Regions from separate parts of the Myxococcus sp. MISCRS1 genome, predicted to be linked through region 2. Evidence: riboswitches for the same ligand, from Rfam matches in the RefSeq annotation. Region 2 holds a riboswitch; each other region holds the start of a gene.
What was found. Region 2 has a riboswitch for cobalamin ahead of OWM54_RS26610 (TonB-dependent receptor plug domain-containing protein). Riboswitches for the same ligand answer to the same signal wherever they lie in the genome.
Positions count from the first base shown of each region.

Region 1 (4,420 bases), 1.2 Mb from region 2:
CACTGGCGTGTGTACCGGCGCAAGGCCCGGTCCGCCTCCGTGCGCGTTGCGCGCCGCCGAGCTCATTCCGTGGGTGCCGGTGCCCGCGCGCGCCCGCGTTGCAGGGGTTGTTCGGGCAGCCGCAGTGTCACCAGGAACGCGAGCAGCGCGACGAAGATGGCGCAGCGGTACACCGCCTCCACCGCCCGCGTGAAGGACTCCTTCAGCGCCAGCGCCGTCCGGTCGACCGCCTCCAGCGCCCGCTGTTCCTTCGCGTCCACAGCGGAGAGCGCTGACGCCGCGGCAGGCTGCTCGCGCGCATCGGAGGGCGCCGTTTCCTTCGCACGTTGCTCCCGTACCTCCGGGCGCTGAAGGGCCTGCCGCTCGGCCTCCAGCTCCGCGCGCACGCGCTCCTTCACCTTCTCCGCCTGGAAGGCCGACTGCGCGGGGCCCGCCTCGCTCCCGTCGACACCGGGCACCGCGGACGCCAGCTCGGCGCGCAGCTTCGGCTGCAGTCCCTCCGTGGCGCTCGCCACGCGGGTGCCCAGCTGATGCGACAGCGTCGTCGCGAACACCGCGCCGAGCAGCGCCACGCCCAGCGTCATCCCGAGCTGACGGAAGAACGTGGCCATCGCCGTGGCCACGCCGATGCGCTGGGGTGACACCGCGTTCTGGATGGCCAGCGTGTAGAGCGGAATCGACGGTCCCAGGCCCACGCCCACCAGGACCATCTTCACCGTGACCTCCGTCTGCGTCGACGTGGGCGTCAGCGTGAACCCCATCACCGTGAAGCCCACCATCAACACCACCAGCGAGCCCAGCATCAGCCCCTTGTACCGGCCGATGCGCGACACCAGCTGACCGCTGAGGATGTTGCCCGCCACCACGCCCAACGTCAGCGGCGTCAACGTCAGCCCCGCGTGCGTGGCCGACAGCCCCACCACGTTCACCATGAACAGCGGCAGGAACACCACGCCCGACAGGAACACCGCGCCGATGACGAACACCGCCGCGTTCCCCAGCGCGAACGTCCGGTCCTGGAACAGCTTCAGGTCCAGCAGCGGCTCCTGCGCGCGCCTCTCCTCGCGCAGGAACAACACCGTCCCCACCGCCGCGAGCGCGAACAACCCCAGCACCTGCCACGAGCTCCACGCCCAGCCGCCACCGTGCGCCACCTGCTCCGCGCCACGTCCCAGGCTGAGCGCGAGCAGGAGCGGCACCACCGCCAGCGCCAGCAGCACCGCGCCCGTCACATCCAGCCTCCCGCGCGAGGCCCCCGGCGGCTTGAGCGCCGGCATGCGCGAGAGCACGAGCGCGAGCGCCACCGCGCCCACCGGCAGGTTGATGAAGAACACCCAGTGCCACCCCAGCCGGTCCGTGATGAAGCCTCCCGCCAGCGGCCCCACCACGCTCGACAGGCCGAACATCGCGCCGAACAGGCCCTGGTACTTGCCTCGCTCGCGCGGCGGATAGAGGTCCGCCACCACCGACAGCGACGCGGTGAAGAGCGCCGCGCTGCCCACCCCCTGCACCGCGCGGTACAGGATGAGCGTCAGCGTCGAGCGCGACACGCCGCACAGGAAGCTGCCCAGCAGGAACACGACGATTCCCGCCGCCAGCACAATGCGCCGGCCCAGCAGGTCCGACAGCTTCCCCCACACGGGCACCATCATCGTCGACGCGACCAGGTACGACGTCGTCAGCCACGGATAGAGCGCGGGGGAGATGCCCAGGTCCGCCTGGATGGAGGGACCCGCCGTGGCGACAATCGTCTGGTCCAGCGCCGCGAGCAGCAGCCCGAGCAGCGCGCCCGACATCGTGAACACCCTCTGTGCACGGGTGAACGTGAAGGGCGCGGCGGCGGTGTTCGCGGCGGACGGAGCCATGGTCTGGAGGCGTCCTCCGACGCGGAGCGCCACCGATGAAGGTGACGCCTGCGCGCGGGATGCGCCAGCGCTCATGCACGGCAGGTTGCTCGTCGAACATCCCCGCGCACCGGCAGACGTCACGTCCCCGCGCGTCGAGCGCGCACCGGCGCTTCGCTTGACAGTCCGAAGAGGCGAACAGTACATACCGCCCCATGTTGGTGCTCGGACCTCGGTCCGAGCTTAAAAGGGAACCCGGTTCGAATCCGGGGCTGCCCCGCAGCGGTAAGTGAGAACGAGCCTCGTCATCCGCACTGGTTCCCCTGGGGAGCTGGGAAGCGACGAGTCGTAGGAAGCCGGCCCCCAAGGCCGAAGCGCTCACGAGCCCGAAGACCTGCCCGCATCCGACCGTGGGAGAAATCCACGGACGGTTTCGACCTGGAGCCGCGTGGGACGGCCGGAAGGTTCGAGCGGCGCTCGTGCCTCGACGGGCCCTCACGCACGCTCGACTTCTCCGACCTCCATCCCCCGTGTCTCCAGTCGCCCGTGGGGGCGAAGGTCGGTCCGTGGGCTCCAGTCGGGGCCTGGTGTGCGCTCACGCGCGCATCGTGACTGCCCTTCTTCCACGCGGGAGCCCTGTCGGGCGACCTCCGGTCGTCCGCGCTGCGTGGAGGACGGACGATGCGGGACGAAGCCAGGCACACGGTGCGCTACCCCCAGGGGAACGTGCTGCTGCGCAATCTCGCGCGCGACTTCCCCGTGGTGACGCACGGCCAGGGCGTCCACCTCTTCGACGCGAGCGGCAAGCGCTACCTCGACGCCTCCGCCGGTGCGCTCGTGGCCAGCGTGGGTCACGGCAACCGCGAGGTGGCGGACCGCATCCATGAGCAGCTGCTGCGCGTCGCCTACGTCAACGGCACCCACTTCACCACCGACGTCACCGAGGCGCTCGCCACGCGCCTGTGCGCCCTCGCGCCCCAGGGGCTCACGCGCGCCGCGTTCCTCGGCTCGGGCTCCGAGGCGGTGGAGGCCGCGGTGAAGTTCGTCCGCCAGCTCTGGGTCGAGCGCGGCCAGCCCCAGCGCGGCAAGGTCATCGCGCGCGTGCCCGGCTACCACGGCAACACGCTGTACGCGCTCTCGCTGTCGGGGCGGCCCCACTACAAGACCTTCTTCGGCCCCCTGCTGGCGGAGGTCGTCACCACGCCCGCGCCGTACCCGTACCGCTCCGGGCTGGAGAACTACGCGCGCGACGGCGCCGAGCACTACGCGCGGCTGCTCGAGGAGACGATTCGCCGCGAGGGCCCGGACACCATCGCCGCCTTCATCGCGGAGCCCGTCATCGGCTCGTCCGCGGGCGCGTCGCCTCCACCGCCCGGGTACTTCGAGCGCGTGAGCGCCGTGTGCCGCGAGCACGGCATCCTCACCATCGCCGACGAGGTCATGTGCGGCTGCGGGCGCACCGGCCGCTTCTTCGCCAGCGACCTGTTCCACTTCACCCCGGACGTGCTGGTGCTCGGCAAGGGCATCAGCGGGGGCTACGCGCCCTTGAGCGCGCTGCTCATCCGCGAGGAGCACCTGGAGGAGCTGCGCCGGGGCTCGGGCGGCTTCATGCACGCGCAGACGTACCTCCAGGCGCCCGCGATGACGGCGGCGGGGCTGGCGGTGCTCGACTACTACGAGCGGCACGACCTGGTGGCCCACGCCGGGCGCGTGGGCGCGCACCTCCAGCGCCGCCTGCGTGAGGCGCTGGGCGCGCTGCCGCATGTCGGCTCCGTGCAGGGCGTGGGGCTGATGGCCGGCATCGAGCTGGTCGAGGACACCGCGAGCAAGCGCCCCTTCCCACGCGCGCGCAAGGTCATCGAGCGACTGCTGTCGGCGCTGTTCGAGCGGGGGCTGGTCCTCTGGTCCAACACGGGCCACGCGGACGGGACGAACGGGGACCTGCTCATGGTCGGCCCCCCGTTGGTCATCACCGAGGCGGAGGTCGACGAACTGGTCGACACGCTCGCCCGCGGCATCCACCACTTCTTCCAGGAGGCGTCATGAGTTTCCGCATCACCTACTCGGTGCTGGAGGCGGACCTGTCCGCGCTGCACGCGCAGTTCGACGAGGCGCTCGCCGCCGTGCGCTCGACGCTGGGCGGAGAGCTGCCGTCGTGGCTCGGCGGCGAGGCGTTCCGGAGTGGAGACCTGCTTCAGAGCCGCAACCCCGCGCGGCCGGACGAGCTGCTCGTGTCCGTCCACCGCACGCCCGTGGCCGAGGTGGACCGCGTGGTGCGCGTGGCGCGCGAGGCCCAGCGCGGCTGGGGCGCGACGCCGTGGCAGGAGCGCGTGCGCATCCTCCGCCGCGCCGCGGACCTCATCTCCGAGCGGCGCATGGAGCTGTCCGCGCGCATGACGCTGGAGGTGGGCAAGAGCCGGCTCGAGTCGCTCGGTGACGTGGAGGAGTCCGCGGACCTGCTGCGCTACTACGCGGGTCAGCTCGAGCAGGCGGAGGGCTACTCGCGGCCCATGGCGCGGCTGTCCCCCAACGAGGACACGCGCAGCGTGCTGCGGCCCTATGGCGTCTTCGTCATC
Region 1 covers NZ_JAPNKB010000001.1:5,460,780-5,465,199, forward strand. Annotated here, with positions in the region: gene OWM54_RS21675 (MDR family MFS transporter) at 63-1,865, opposite strand; cobalamin riboswitch at 2,047-2,261, shown strand; gene OWM54_RS21680 (aspartate aminotransferase family protein) at 2,526-3,890, shown strand; gene OWM54_RS21685 (aldehyde dehydrogenase family protein) at 3,887-4,420, shown strand, end outside.
Region 1: another riboswitch for cobalamin. It lies ahead of OWM54_RS21680 (aspartate aminotransferase family protein); the one in region 2 lies ahead of OWM54_RS26610 (TonB-dependent receptor plug domain-containing protein).

Region 2 (4,420 bases):
ACGGCGCTGCAACGGGTGCCGTGAACGACCGGCATGGGCACGCGAGCGCGCAGGGCGCGCAGCTCATGAGCCGAGCGGCCCAGCGAGAGTTGCGCGGGCGGCTGAGAGGACCGCACACCGACTGGCGACGGCGCGGTGTCACCTCGCACGCCACGCGCTCCGGAACAACTCCGGCGTCCGGGCTCACGGAGCGCGCGGTGCATTCGAGCCCTCGGGAGCAGAAGGAGCCGGCTCGAGCGACACCGCGAGCGTCGCGTACGCCGCGCGCCCTGGCAGCGGGAAGCCGGTGAAATCCTGCACCCGCGCGTCGAGCAGGTTCTTCACCTCGACCGACAGCGTCACCTCGGGCCTGCGCAGGAAGGTGCTGGAGGCCCCCACGCTCCACAGCGTGCGCGAGGGCAGAGAGCGCGTGCCCGTGCGGTTGACGAACTGCGACGCCTGATACAGCACCTCGGTGCGCGCGTTGAGCCACTCCGGCCCCGCGCGCAGGCGCCCCACCCACTTGTGTCGCGGGCGATTGGGCAGGTCCTGGTTGAAGTAGCGCGGGTCTCCAAACCGGTTCTGCGTGCGCAGCCACGTGTAGCCACCGCTCGCCGACAGCCACGAGAACAGCCGCGCCTCCGCCTCCAGCTCCGCGCCCCACACCCGCGCGGCGTCGAAGTTGTACGGCCGCGCCATCATCGGCGGATACAGCTCGTACGCGATGAGGTCCTCGTAAAGCGCCGCGAAGCCGCCCGCCGTCACACTCCACCGAGGAGCCCCCGCCACCGTCGCCTGGGAGTCCCAGACCACCGCCGCGTCCGCGTAGAGCGCCCGCTCGGGCCTCAGCCCCGGATTGGGCAACAACGTCCCCTGACGGATGTACAGCTCCAGGAACGACGGCGCGCGATGCGACTGTCCCGCGTTCGCCCGAAGCCCCACGCCTCCGCCCAACGACAGCCACGCGCCGACCTTCGGCGAGAACAACCAGTAGGGCCCCACCCGCTCGAACCGCAGCGACGGCACGACGCTCAACACGTCAGCCACCAGCGCCCACTCGTCCATCACCATGACACTGCCGCGCCACCAGCTCGCGGACTGCGCGCCCCTCGCCTGGGTGACCTGCTCCCCCGACGACGCCACCGTGGCCGTCAGCGCATGCCCGCCCTCGAGCAGCGTCCGCCCCTCCACCTCCACCCCACCCACGACATGCCGCTGCGGACCTCCCGCCCCCAGCAGCCCCCCCGTCACCTCCAGGCCATCGCGACGGAAGAAGCCCCTCGCACTCGCCTGCGTCCCCAACCACCGCACGCCCAATGACAACCGGTCCAGGTCCTGTCGCCCCGCGGACTGGGGGTTCTGCACCGTGCCCGGAATCGCGCGGTCCTCCAGCGACAGCTCGGACAGCACATCCAGCCGCGAGCCCCCCGGGAGCCGCCGCCGATACCGCAGCAGCACGCCTCCCCCCTTCGCGTCGTTGCGCGCGCGCGCCTCCGCCGTGACGGGGTTGTCCGGCACCGCGGGCAGCTCATCCAGCTCGTACGCGAAGTCCCCATCCGAGCGCCCCGCGTGCAGCAGCACCAGCGCGTTCCCGTCCAACAAAGGCCCGGTGATGGCCACGTGCCCCAGCGCCGTGTTCCAGCTCCCGTAGACCACCTCTCCACTGGCCCGCACGTGCGACGACGGCGCGCGCGTGACGATGTTCACCGCGCCGCCGAGCCCTCCCGAGCCATAGCGAGCCCCCGCGCCCCCGCGCAGCACCTCCAGTCGCTCCACCAATGCGGCCGGCACCTGCGACAGGTCCGCCATGCCGCCCGCGCCGTTGAGCGGGATTCCATCCAGGAACACCAACACCCCGTTCGACGCCGCGCCGCGCACCACCAGGCTCTTGCTCTGCCCGTAGCCACCCGAGTCCTGCACCGCGAGCCCCACCGAGCCCACGAGCAGCTCCGCCGTGTCCCGCGCCTCGCCCGCATGCTCGCTCGCGTCGATGACGGTGATGGCGCCCGTGGGGTCGCGGCGCTCGGGGGCGTCGGGAGGCGGCGGCGCCTTGCCTCGCACCACCGTCGCGGGCACGACGACGTCGTCCGTCGCCTGCGCGCGCGCTCCGGAAGGCAGGCTGAGCGCCAGGCACACCAGGTGCCCGGCGAGGAAGGTGCGCCGCATGCTCCGCCTTCCGCTCTCTCCATCGAAGAGAGAAGGCCATCCGCCCGTGCCGCCACGCGACACGTCCGCACCCTCGGGCAGGTCTCCTGGCTGATGGACTCCAGCTCCAGGCGCACGACGCGTCTGGCTGGAAGGGGGCTTCCGCCTTCCCCCGGAGCGTCCGCCTGGACACCGCCGGAGTGGCGACAACCGAAGTCCCCGGCCCTGACCTCAGGGCTGCCCATTCACAGTGGCGGGACCGCGCCGGAATCGCACCGGCTTCCCTCTTGAAAGCCCGACATGGGCACCCAAGGGCGCACCCCTTCTAGGAGCTGACTACCAGCGCGTCAAGCGCACCCGGGACGACACCTCGCACGCGCGCGCGTAGGACTCGAAGGCGCTCGCCTGCAGGAACACCACCTGCGCGCCCCCCAGTCGTAGCGAGGCCTGGCTGAACAGCGGCGTCGAGCGCCCCGGTACAATCAGCACCCCCTCCACGAAGGTGCCGCCGTGGCTCTCCAGGTCCGTCACGCTCCACACCTCGGTGTGCGGTTCCGGACGGAAGCGCGCGTGCTGTCGCGACACGGTGGGCTCGGGCAGGACGATGTCGCACTCGGGGCTGCGGCCCACCGTCACCTCCGGCCCTCGGCCAGGGAAGCGCGGACACAGCTCGAACACCACGGGCTCCACGACTCGCGAGGGAATCGGCACCTTCAGCGTCGGCGGCTCCGCCTGCGCCACGGCGCGCGGACGGCTCGGCATGGAGTCCCACACCAGAACGGGCCACCCGACCTCCCGCAGCAGGGCTTCGCGGTCCTCCTGGAGCCGGGACATCAGCGCGGACAGACGGTGGAGCACGACGAGCCCTCCAGGCCGGGAAGGTGTGCACGCAAACCTGTGCACGCCCCCTCGCCCTGTCCACCCCCCCTTGCGTCACTCCACGGTTCCGCAGGCGCTCGCCAGCGAGAGGATGTCGGCGTCGTAGTGCAACGCCAGCGTGCCGGACGACTCGATGTGGCGCACGAAGACGGAGCCGAACACCTCCGCGTTGCCGCTGAGCGTCAGCGTGGCGCCGGGCGCGTAGAGGTTTCCCGCGAGCACACTGCCCGCGGAGATGCCCAGCGTCCCCGTCCCCGCGGCGTACACGCGCACCTTCGCCGGCGCGTCCACGGACCCCAGCAGGAGCTGGCCGGCCACCGTCATGTCGCCGCCCACGAACAAGTCCAGCTCCCCCGGCGGCACCACCTCCACCGAGAGCCGCTCGCCGATGACGACGCTGTCCCGCACGAAGAGCGCGGTGCGCTCGCGCACCACGAGGTTCAGCCGGCCCTGGCCCTCGATGCCCGTCAGGAAGAAGCGCCCGCACGGCAGCTCCAGCGTGCGCTCGCCGGTGAAGCCCTGCAGCGCCGAGGGCTCCAGGTCGATGACGTCGTTGTGGTTCTCGCGGGCGTGGTTGGCGATGAGGCCCTGGATGTCCACCACCGACGAGGTGTCCCCGCACGCGCACGGCGACACCGAGTCCACCGGCTCGCGCAGCACCTCGGCGGCCGTCACCGTGCCGGACATGCTGCGCTCCGCGGGCACCGCCAGCTTGCCCGCCACGCTCAGCGACGCGAGCCCCACGTCGCCGCGCACCCACGCGTCCCCCGTCACCTGCGCGGACACGTTGCCGCTGAGCGGACCGCCGCTGTACAGCCCGCCGCCCACCGACAGGCCGCGCCCCAGCAGGATGCCGTCCGCGCCGCCCGCGCTCAGCCCGCCGCCAATCGTCAGCGTGTCGTTGGCCGCGACGCCGCCATTGGTCGCCACCGCGCCGCCCTTGCCGCCCGGCACGTACTTGCCCAGCGAGCTCTTGAACGCATCCGTGGTGAGCGACGCGCTGAAGGCCAGCCGCTCGCACGAGCACAGCGCGTAGCGGAAGGCCCGCTCGGCCAGGTGCCCGCTGCACACCTTCGCGCCCGTGAGGCTGTCGCCCACCAGGAGCAGCGGCCCCGTGGACGCGCAGAAGGCGGTGTGGTCATCGGCGGGCTGCTCGCCCTCGCCCGTCGTCGGCCCGGCGTCCGACGAGGCCACCGGCCCCGCGTCGTTGCGAGGCGTCTCGATGAAGGCCACCGGGTCCTTCACCTCGCACGCGCTCCAGGCGCCCACCAGCCCCAGCACGCAGAGGAATTTCGTCCCGGACTTCCACGGCGACACGTTGGCGCGACTCATCGACCTGAGACCTCCTTCAGCCGCTTCCGGGCCGCCACGGCATGGGGCGAATCGGGGTGACGCGCGAGGAAGTCCTCCAACGCGC
Region 2 covers NZ_JAPNKB010000001.1:6,669,077-6,673,496, reverse strand. Annotated here, with positions in the region: gene OWM54_RS26610 (TonB-dependent receptor plug domain-containing protein) at 184-2,145, opposite strand; cobalamin riboswitch at 2,204-2,451, opposite strand; gene OWM54_RS26605 (FHA domain-containing protein) at 2,461-2,982, opposite strand; gene OWM54_RS26600 (DUF7305 domain-containing protein) at 3,058-4,335, opposite strand; gene OWM54_RS26595 (tetratricopeptide repeat protein) at 4,332-4,420, opposite strand, start outside.

Region 3 (4,420 bases), 6.5 Mb from region 2:
AGCGCCTCGCAGCGGCGCAGCACGGCGTCGGACACATCGCGCTCCACCCAACGTTCACCCTCCCTGAAGGCGTAGATGAACGGGTTGGCGCGGTTGGACGTGCCCAGGATGGTGCCGCCCTTGGGGAGGATGCCGCGCGTGTCCTCCTCGGTGAGGGGACGCGTGAGGTCGGGCTCCACCAGGCCCATGTAGCCGTTCTCGATGCCGACGAACTCGTGGCCGAACTCGTGCGTGCCCCGCTTGACGAGGCCGCGGATGAGCGCGTTGAGCCCGGGGCAGTCTCCGCCACCGGTGAGGACTCCGAGTCTCAGTGAACGGGCCATAGGGGTCGGACGCGGGTGTCAGAGGCAGGAGTGCCCACCATGACAGCGACGTCGGACCTGATGATAGGAGGCCCCCGCGCCGGGGTGCAACGCGCGAATCACCTCACGGATCGGATTTCCGAGTGGAAACGCGAGCTTCCATCAGTCCCGCTTGAGGCGGCGACGAGAGGCGACGCGGTCCAGCAGGGCCTGCAGACGGGGCTGGGGCGCCTTGGGCAGCGCCTTGTCTGTCGGAGATTGTAGGGGCATCTCCTTCGCCATCCGGTAGACCTCGATCAACCGCTCCTTGAAGAGCTCGTTGTCGGGGCGCTCCTGGACGGCGCGGCGGTAGGCGGCGGCCGCTCCCACGTAGTCCCCGAGGGCGAACAGGCGCTCACCCTCCTGGGCGGGTGAGGAGGGGCCGAGCGGGAGCTCAGGCTCCTCGGGCGGTCGGGAGGCCTCCAGCTTCTGGAGCTCCAGGGGCTGGAGGGACTCGCGGAGGTTGGCGAGCTTGTCGGCGAGCGCGCCGTCGTCCGGGAAGGCCAGGAGGAGCGCCTCATAGAGGTCGAGCGCCTCGACCAGCTCTCCACGGCGCAGCGCTCGGTCGGCGCGAGCCTCCATCTCCACCCGGGCTGCAGGATTCATCTCGGCGCGAGGTTACCCGTGCCCGACGGGGATGTCACAACGAAGGCGCGCGGGCCTGACTTCGCGGTGAGCCGGGCCGGTGGGCCTCATGCCCGTGAAGCCGTGTCTTCTGGGTATCCATGGGTTCATGCGGCCTGGCGCGTGAGTGGCCGCGTCCGGGGCTCGGGGGGCCTATGCTGCGCGGTGTGAGCCTCTCGTGGGTGGCAGGCGGGTGGTTGTTGCTGTCGGGCGCGCTCGGGACCGAGCTGCGGCGCGACGGCTACGTGCTGCGTCCGCCCGAGGGCTTCCACATGGTGCGGTGGGAGCCGTACACGGGCTCGGTGGCGGGGGCGGTGACGTTGGACGCGGAGACGCCGAGGGCCTTGTCCGCGGCGCTCGCGGATGGCGAGGGCCCGGAGGCCGCGACGATGTTGGTGTCGGTGGTGGAGCGCGGCTTCTCCGCGAGCCCGTCCGAGCGTGACGACTTCGCGTCGGCGGTGATGCAGCACTTCCAGCGGGAGCTGGGGGTGGTGCTGTCGCCGGAGCGCGTGGACCGGATTGGAGGCGATGCGCCGCGCGTGGAGGTGCTGGGGACGCTGCGGGACGCGGGGCAGACGCGCACGGTGCTGGTGGCGGGGCTCGCGTCCGAGGGGCGGCACGCGGTGGTCGTCGTCAGCGCGCCCGCGGTGCGCTGGGAGGTGCTGGCGCCGAGCGTCCGAGCCTCGCTGGAGACGTTCCGCCTGGAGCCGACGACGACGCCTGGCGTGGTTCCCCGGCGCTTGTTGGGCGCGCTCGCGGGGGCGCTGGCCGGTGCGCTGGTGGCGTCATACGCGGCGTGGCGCCGGGGGCGCGCGGGGCGGATGGCCTCCGAGTCGTGACGACCGCGCGGCTCGCGCACGAATGAATCCCCGGTGGCGCCCTGGGCGGCGCCGCGAGCGGGCCGCCTCGGAGGCGGGCGGGTCCCCGCGTGATGCCATCTGCTGGAGTGCGCGCCGGAGCCCGAGGAGCCGGCCCCGGCGCGCATTGCGTTTCAGGGCTTCACGTCACTGCGCACCCGGCTCGGGCAAGAGCGGGGGCACGGCGGTGGGCTTGCGGTGCTCATCCAGCGCCACGAGCACGAAGCGCCCGCGCGTGCACAGCTCCCGCGCGCCCGTGAGCAGGTCCTCGGCGAACATCTCCACGTCCACGGTGACGGAGGTGCGGCCCGTCGCCGTCACGCGGCTGACCAGCTCCACGAGCTGCCCCTGCTGCACGGGCATGTGGAAGTCCACGCGCTCGCTGGACGCGGTGACCACGGTGCGGCGCGTGTAGCGGCTGGCGGTGATGAACGCGGACATGTCCATCCACCTCAGGGCCTGACCTCCGAAGAGGGTGCCGTAGTGGTTGGTCTGATCGGGGAACACCATGTCCACCATCCGCGTCTCGGTGGCGGAGGAGGGGAGGGACGGCTGCATGTGACTCATGGACGGACTCCTGGCCCACGGGCCTCCCCGGACATGAAGACCTCCGAGGGCGGCGGTGGGCCGCGAGGGATGGCCTGACCTTCCCGCGAAGGCCGGGGGCGAAGCGCCACCCGGGGCGCTGTCCGCGTCCCAGATGGGCTCGAGGCAGGTTTTCGGGCTCCGTGGGCCTCCCACCACCCGCCCCTCATCGCGGCGCGTGCTGGCGTCCTAGGCGCCGTCCCTTCCCAGCCCTCGTCTGCCGAGGACCAGTGCGTTCGACGGCGTTCGTTCCCACTGACCGCTGCGGGGCAGCTCCGGATTCACACCGGATTCCCTTGCTAAACCTCGTGGACCCCCACGAGGCACCTCGGGCGGGGCGGACCCTACCCGCTGCCCGGCGCGTCGCCAACAGGGCAGGTGGGTCGACGAGCGCACCGGAGGCCTCATGCCCCGCCACTCGGTACCCCCGCGCGCGCGGCGCTGGGATAGCGTGCGCCGCATCCATGTTCGTCTTCCTCCTCGTCGCCGTGCTGGGGCAGGCGCCGGCCGTCGCCCCATCCGAACCGGGCGCGCCCTCCGCCGTCCGAAGCCAACCCGACGTCGTGCCCGCTCCCGCGCCCGAGCCGCCTCCGGCCGTGTTGCCCCCGGCCACCCACGAGCTCTTCCAGCGCATCCAGAACCGCGTCGCCCAGGTGCGCATCATCGAGCGCCGCTCGGGCACGCGCTCCTCCATCGGCTCCGCCTTCTTCGTCTCGGCCGACGGGTACGCCATCACCAACTACCACGTGGTCTCCGACGTGGTGCTCCACCCGGAGGACTACACCGCGCAGCTCGTGCTGCGCACCGGCGGGGAGCCCGTGCCCGCGCGCCTGGTGGACGTGGACGTGGTGCACGACCTGGCCGTCATCCGCATGGATGAACCGGTGAAGGACTACTTCGTCCTGGAGGACCGCGAGCCGCCCCAGGGCGCGCGCCTGTTCGCCATGGGCAACCCCCATGACCTGGGCACCACCATCGTCGAGGGCACGTACAACGGCTTCATCCAGGACTCGCTCTACGAGCGCCTGCACTTCAGCGGCGCCATCAACCCGGGCATGAGCGGCGGCCCGACGCTGACGGGGCAGGGCACCGTGGTGGGCGTCAACGTGGCCACCATGGGCAACCAGCTGGGCTTCCTGGTGCCGGTGCACCGCGCGAGGACGCTGCTCGGCCGGGCGCTGAAGATGGCGCCGGACGCGACGCCCGCGCTGCTGGAGACGGTGCGCGCGCAGCTCATCGAGAACCAGCAGCGGCTCACCGAGCAGATGCTCGCGGCCTCGCTGCCGAAGCAGACCCTGGGCAGCTACCACGTCCCGGGCCGCTGGATCCCCTTCCTCAAGTGCTGGGGCGACACGCCGCATGACCCGGAGGTGCCGTACACCGTGACGAACTACCAGTGCTCGTCCGAGGAGGACATCTACCTGTCCTCGCGGCACCGCACCGGCGTGGTGGCCTTCCTGCATCAGCAGGCCTCCAGCCAGGAGCTGGGCGCGCTGCGCTTCTCCGCGCTCTACACCGCGCTGTTCTCGCAGGACCCGGACACGGTGGAGGCCTCGCGCGAGGACGTCACCAACTTCCGGTGCACCTCCGAGTTCGTGGACGTGGGCGGGCTGCCCGTGCGCGCGGCCATGTGCCTGCGCGCGTACAAGCGCTTCCCGGGGCTCTATGACCTGGTGCTGCGCGCCGCCGCGCTCAACGCCAGCACCAGCGGGGTGGACACCAGCCTCACGCTGGGCGGCTTCACGGCGGACAACGCGCGCAAGCTGGCGCGCCGCTACCTGGAGGGGCTGTCGTGGACGAAGTGATCTTCCTGGAGGTGTTGGAGGGTGACTCCGTCCACACGCGTCACCGGCTGGATCGCTTCCCGGCCACGGTGGGCCGCGCGTACTCGAACGACGTCATCCTGGATGACCCGAAGGTCTCCGCCGAGCACCTGCGCATCGACCGCCGCGAGGACGGCGCGCTCGTGCTGCGCGACGTCGGCAGCGACAACGGCACCTGGCGCGTGCAGCC
Region 3 covers NZ_JAPNKB010000001.1:169,180-173,599, reverse strand. Annotated here, with positions in the region: gene OWM54_RS00540 (6-phosphofructokinase) at 1-323, opposite strand, end outside; gene OWM54_RS00535 (hypothetical protein) at 465-947, opposite strand; gene OWM54_RS00530 (hypothetical protein) at 1,121-1,804, shown strand; gene OWM54_RS00525 (acyl-CoA thioesterase) at 1,970-2,389, opposite strand; cobalamin riboswitch at 2,515-2,753, opposite strand; gene OWM54_RS00520 (S1C family serine protease) at 2,872-4,212, shown strand; gene OWM54_RS00515 (FHA domain-containing protein) at 4,200-4,420, shown strand, end outside.
Region 3: another riboswitch for cobalamin. It lies ahead of OWM54_RS00525 (acyl-CoA thioesterase); the one in region 2 lies ahead of OWM54_RS26610 (TonB-dependent receptor plug domain-containing protein).